2 regions of the Desulfitobacterium sp. PCE1 genome follow, and region 1 is predicted to be linked to the other one. Evidence: riboswitches for the same ligand, from Rfam matches in the RefSeq annotation. Region 1 holds a riboswitch; the other holds the start of a gene.
What was found. Region 1 has a riboswitch for molybdenum cofactor ahead of DESPCE1_RS0110890 (molybdopterin-binding protein). Riboswitches for the same ligand answer to the same signal wherever they lie in the genome.

Region 1 (3,209 bases):
GCCTGCTGCCGTTCCTGTCAAGAAGGTGCTCTGTCTTGGCAGGGAAGGCTGGAATTTGATGAAAGTAAGTGCATTGGTTGCGGGGATTGTGTGCGCTCATGTAAAACAGGCAAAATACTTCCCGGGGAATCAGGCTGGACTCTCCATCTTGGCGGGCGTTTGGGAAGGCATCCACAATTGGCACGATTGTCCCGGGAAAAGCTCCAGACGTCTGAACTCCCCGGTATAATCGGCCGCATCCTTGAAGACTATATAGAAAATGGCCTTCCGCTGGAAAGGCTCACTCATTTTCTTGACCGCCGACAGAATCTATAAAGAGTCACAAGGAGTTTTGGCGTTCATGAATCCATCCTCTCAGCTGGTCTAAATTGCTGACAGTTATTTGTTTCTTCTCCATTTTGAGAATTCCTAAATCCTTCAGTTCACTTAATATGCGGCTTACGGATTCCCGTGCTAAACTGCACATTCCTGCCAACTCTGTTGCGGTAAGGGGAATCGTAATGAGAATTCCCTCAGGAGTCTCTTGGCCGTGGACATGAGCTAAAGCGAAGATCTTAGCTCCCAACCGAGAACGAGCATCCCCCAGAGCAATATTCTTGATTTGCCGATAAGCTCTGCGGAGATCCAAAGCCATATTTCGATAAAAAGGCAGAAGTGCGGAAGGATTTTCATTAAAGTACTGAAGTAGCGCCTTTCGATCCAAAACGAAGACATCGGAGGCCTCGGCAGTGAGTGCTGCATAAGGATATACTTTATTATCTAATATAACTTCCGGGAAAAATGCGGGAGGTTGCAGAATCCGAAAAATTTTCTCAGTAAATTCACTCATGAGCAAAATTTGGATACGGCCTTTGAGTAAAAAATAGACTGAATTACCGTCTTCTCCGGAAAAGAAAAGGAATTGCTTTGCAGCATAATGGCGAACCCGTCCATGGTCAGAACAGTACTCCCAAAACGAATCAGGCAGTCCCTGCCAGTTGGGATTGTTTTTAAATATCTCGAACTTAAGAATATTACCAGCCATACTTCCCTTCCTTTCACAAAAGTGTCATCAAAGTATTATGTATGAACAAAATTCTATATTTCCTTGAAGAAACCCTTTAAAATCGAGGAAAAAATGATTTTCTTATGAAAGTGAATCATTCCCTGATTGCCAGTTATGGTTTATAATAATGAGTAGCCGAGCCATATTTCCTACCGAATTGATCTACGGAATTTGGCCGTTTCAGAGATGCCTGAAACCAGGGTGTGTTTAGAAATGAACATGCCTTCCGCAAAGAAAAGGAGGAAACCCCATGGAGAAGATTAGAGTGCAGGATGCGATCGGATCTGTGCTTATGCACGATCTGACACAAATTATCCCCGGAAAAACAAAAGATGCTCGCTTTAGAAAAGGTCATGTTATCAAGGAAGAAGATATACCGATTCTTCTCAGTATGGGAAAAGAGCGTATTTTTGTGTGGGATCAGACTCCGGGTCTTATTCACGAAGATGAAGCAGCAGAGCGTCTGGCCAAAGCAGTGGCGGGCCCAGGTCTTTCCTTTAGTGAAACAAAAGAGGGAAAGGTCAATTTAATTGCTGAGGAGGATGGATTAATCTATGCTTCTGAAGAAGGGATCTATGCCCTCAATTCTTTAGAATATATTATCCTCGCTACCCTTCATAATCACCGTCCCGTGAAGAAAGGGCAGAAAATTGCGGGGACCAGGGTCGTTCCTCTGATGATTGATGAGAAAGTTATTGTAGAAGCCGAAGAAATCGCCCGGCAATTTAAGGAACCACTTCTTCAAATCCGCCCCCTTCAACCCAAAAAGGTTGGAGTGGTTACCACGGGAAGTGAAGTATACCATGGCCGTATCCAAGATAAATTTGGACCGGTTCTCCAAGGAAAAGTGGCCGAATGGGGCTCTGTTCTCTTGGGACAAACCTTTGCCGATGATAATGTAGAGATGATCCAAGAACGCATCCGCGAGCATATAGCTCATGGTGCAGAAATGGTCCTGGTAACCGGCGGCATGTCCGTGGATCCCGATGATTTGACCCCTACGGCGATCAAAGGTTTGGGGGGAGAGTTAGTCACTTATGGTACTCCTGTTCTTCCCGGAGCCATGCTGTTATTGGCTTACCTGAATGATATCCCGATTTTGGGATTGCCCGGCTGTGTCATGTATTCAAGAAAAACGGTCTTTGACCTTGTAGCAACACGCATTCTAGCCGGTGAGCGGCTTACTCGTCTGGAAATTGCCAAATACGGTCATGGAGGATTGTGCCTGGAGTGTCCGGAATGCACTTATCCCCATTGTTCCTTCGGAAAATAAGACGAAGAACCTTCTCTTAGCCAAATTCCCAAGCGCTTGGGAATTTGGCTAATCGTTCTTTAGGAGAATACTTTTTTAGAGATCTGCCATAAATCACTGAGGTTCCGGCAGGGAAAAACCTGGGTGCAATACCTCCTATACTCCTTCATAAGATTGTCGGGTAAAGTCCAATCCTTTTCCTCCAAAGGGTTCAACCAAAAGATATGCTTAACCTTCTCTTGGATCTCCTGCAAATATTCTGCTTGAGCAGGGCGGAAATTGTTGCGGCCATCTCCCATGATCAACACGGTTCCCTTTGTGGAAAGAGAGGGAAGAACATTCTGGGCAAAGTCATTGAAAACCTTACCATAATCTGTGAATCCAGAAGAATGCTTGCGGCCCCAGGAACGGATCTCTGCCATAGAATCACCGGTGTTTAACCATTCTTCACAGGTGATATCCCAGATTCCATCAATAAAAAGGTAAAGCCGTACTTTGCGAAACCGGGATTTGATGCGTTGGCATAAGTAAAGAAGAAATTGAGAAAAGGGAGCTACGGAATTGGATACATCGCATAGTACAATAAGCTCGGGATGCTTTAAGACATAGGTTTCATATTCAAAGCGAAAGACAGATCCATTGCCCCGAACCATTTCTTTTAGCAAAGAGGAAACCCGCAGGGTTCCACGGGAGGCTTTCTTTTTACTCAATCCTCGATGAACAGCCAATCTGTTTCCCATTTGTCTAAGGGCTTGATGGACCATCCCTTCTTCATCGGCGGTAAATGAATTCAAAGGCTTAAAACGCCAATTCACTTCACGGAGAATATCCCAGCGATTTTGGCTCTGTAAACGTTCCTGCCAAAGAACCTGGCGAATCTGACGATTCCAAAAGTCCTGATAAGCTTCGAAT
Region 2 (3,209 bases), 960 kb from region 1:
GCCATGATTCCTGCGACTTGGGCTACCGCCAATACATCCCCTTTAGCAATCTGCCCTAATCGGATTCTCTCTAAAGTTTCCGGTTGCATTTCTACCTTACCTCGGGCGGTAGCCACTCGAGTGGTCTCCGCTTTATCTGAGACATCCACCATACGTGCCCGGCCTTCTTCATCAAAATGTGTCAATTCCATAATTATCCTCCAATCTGGGACATAATCCGTTGATCCTGCCAAGCCTGATCATTCATATGATGTTCAGCCGGCTTATTCCAAATCGCTTGGGCAAAAACATCCCTGACCTCATCATCACTCTTGTTGGAGCGAAGCACTTCACGAAAATCCACTTCATTGGAACTGTGTAAACATAGGCGCAGCTTACCATCGGGAGTTAAGCGAATACGGTTGCAGGTGCTGCAAAAATGTTTGCTGATAGCGCTGATAAAGCCCACACTACCTTTAAATCCCTCCGAAGTGATATATTCAGCAGGCCCTCCTCCTCGAATGTCACGAGTAGCTTTAAGGCCCTCTAAGCCCAATATTGCTTTCATCTCATCGATGGATACAAAATCACTGCGTTTATCCGAACTGATTCCGATGGGCATCAATTCGATAAAGCGAACATGAACGGGATAGTCATGGGCTAATTCCATAAAACGTGGCAGTTCATGGCTATTGAAATCACGAACAACCACTACGTTGAGTTTAACCGGATGTAACCCTACTTCGAGGGAGCGGTGTATCCCTTGAAAGACTTTCTTAATATCCCCACCACGGGTGAGCTCTCGAAACTTATCTTCATCGAAGGTATCCAGGCTTATATTAACTCGATTAACTCCCGCCTTCTTTAGGTCTTCTGCCATGTCTGGAAGAAGTATCCCATTGGTGGTAAGCATCAGATCCTCCACCCCTGAAATTTGGGAAGCATTCTGTAAAAATTCCAGAATTCCGGATCGAATTAAGGGCTCCCCGCCGGTTATGCGAAACCGTCTAAATCCTAAGGAGGTACTAATCCGCATGACACGTGATATTTCTTCATAGGTCAAGATAGACTCATGGGGAATCCATTGAACTCCTTCAGGAGGCATGCAATACTTGCAACGTAAATTGCAGCGATCTGTAATGGAAATCCTCAGGTATTCGATCTGGCGTCGATATTGATCTTGCATAGATTTCCCCCACCTTCACGTTCATTATTCCACAAAACAAAGAACTCCCACGGTCTGTAAAACCGGGGAGTTCCCCTATACCCTACAGACTCCTTTCCAAATGGGAGGCATTACTGTTTCCAATAATACCCGGTGCAGAATGCACGACTGGTAAACCATAGCTCACTTTAGGTTTCCAGCTTCGGAGCACAAAACGTATTCTATTACTCATTATACTACGGCTGTGAATAATTATTAAAGAATGTAACTAATTGTAGTATACACTATTTTGGAGATTGCAAAAAGAGTTCTAATAATAATATTTCTTAATCTTTATTAACAAATCTTAATAAATTCCTGATAAAATAGCCGCTTTTTATAGTTTCCTTTAAATACGATAAAGAATGTCTACATTATTGTCAAGTATTATGAAGATTATGCTGTTGCAGGGTTAGGTATTCTTGAGGTGTATTCATATTACTGAAACAAAGACGTATGTTTGGAAAATTAATGAAATCCTTCTCCCTCATATGACGTACCCTGTTGTTTTGCCGAATAAATACTGCCAGTTTAAGATGCTTCGCCTTTAAACTGTCTTCAATTATGGGAAGACAGTTTTTGTGATAAAAAGCATGGAGGGGTTGAATTTCGCCATCAAGCTCAGGGATTAAGATATCAACCTCCCCTTCAATTTTCCCGGCCATAAATCGAATCACTTCTACACTCAAAAAAGGCATATCGCAAGCGGCAAAAAAGGCATAATCATAACGAGCTTCCCGCAAGCATGCTTCTAACCCTCCTAAGGGCCCATGGTCCAGATAATTATCTTTGATCACTTTAACTCCATATTTAGCATAGAGCTCCGGATGATTGCTGCTAATCATCACTTCAGCAAAGACCGTACTAAAGATAGCTAAGGTATGCTCAATGAGTGGGACCCCAGCCCATTCAATAAAAGCCTTGTTGCGACCCATGCGAGAGCTTTTCCCACCGGCCAGGATAATTCCGGTTATCGGCAAAAGGGTTTCTCCATTATTAGCATCCATATGGTATGTCTCCCTATATCTATCAATGATCAGACTTTTGTCTTTTGCTTTATTGTAACACAGATAAGCCCTTCCCATAAAAGAACTTTTACTTTCCACCCTAATAGCTAGTTAATACCAAGCTGTTTTTTCTGAAATAAAAAAGGGAGAGTGCCGCAAGCTATGCATATTAGACAAAGCTTGGACACTCCCCTATTCCTATCCTCACAGAGGATAAGTCAACTACGCTTCAGATGGAGTCGAAACTCCACCTGAAGCAAGTTTCCTTTATTGTGCAGATTGCACCAGAGGTTCCACCCGCACACCGCAGACCTTATATTCGTAGGTCTTAGTTACTTTATCATACGCTCCGTTGGTTAAGACATTCGTCGGTGACTCCCTATAATGCAGGGTCATAAAGAGCACTCCAGGCGGGACCCTTTCAGTTACCCAGACCTTGGTCACTACCTCACCGCGGCGGGAAACTACTTTAACATTCTCACCGTCCTGAATTCCCAACCGTCGGGCATCCTTAGGATTAAGTTCAGCCAATTCCTCAGGTGCATGCTCATCCAACGCAGCTGAGAAACGAGTGGAGATATTGTAATGCTGCAGCTTGCGGCCTGTGGTCAGCAGGAATGGATACTCTTCATCAGGCAGCTCATCCGGCAGTTGATGCTCAATCGCCGCGAATAAGCCTTTGCCACGGGTAAATTTCCCTTCGTGCAGGAACTTCGTTCCCGGATGATCGGCATGGGGAACCGGCCATTGCAATCCCTTCCTGCCCAGACGTTCATAGGTGATGCCGGCATATTGCGGCGTCAGCGCGGCAATTTCCTGCATGATCTCCGCGGGAGACTGGTAAGCCATCGGATACCCCATCCGGTTGGCGAGCTCACAAATGATTTCCCAGTCAGCCTTCGCAGCGGCGATCGGCTTAATCGCCCGATTAACCCTCTGCACCCGACGCTCGGTATTCGTGAACGTGCCGTCCTTTTCCGCAAAGCTGGCGCCCGGCAAAATGACATCAGCCAGTTCGG

Region 2: it holds a riboswitch for molybdenum cofactor, as region 1 does, so the genes downstream of both, moaA (GTP 3',8-cyclase MoaA) here and DESPCE1_RS0110890 (molybdopterin-binding protein) in region 1, are expected to answer to the same signal.

What each region holds. Positions count from the first base shown of each region.
Region 1 is NZ_KB913023.1:2,194,907-2,198,115, reverse strand. Features, by position in the region: gene DESPCE1_RS0110900 (4Fe-4S dicluster domain-containing protein) at 1-315, shown strand, start outside; gene DESPCE1_RS0110895 (Crp/Fnr family transcriptional regulator) at 320-1,024, opposite strand; molybdenum cofactor riboswitch at 1,167-1,303, shown strand; gene DESPCE1_RS0110890 (molybdopterin-binding protein) at 1,296-2,318, shown strand; gene DESPCE1_RS0110885 (VWA domain-containing protein) at 2,378-3,209, opposite strand, start outside.
Region 2 is NZ_KB913023.1:1,234,570-1,237,778, reverse strand. Features, by position in the region: gene moaC (cyclic pyranopterin monophosphate synthase MoaC) at 1-191, opposite strand, end outside; gene moaA (GTP 3',8-cyclase MoaA) at 194-1,165, opposite strand; molybdenum cofactor riboswitch at 1,239-1,364, opposite strand; gene DESPCE1_RS0106100 (molybdenum cofactor guanylyltransferase) at 1,564-2,190, opposite strand; gene fdhF (formate dehydrogenase subunit alpha) at 2,458-3,209, opposite strand, start outside.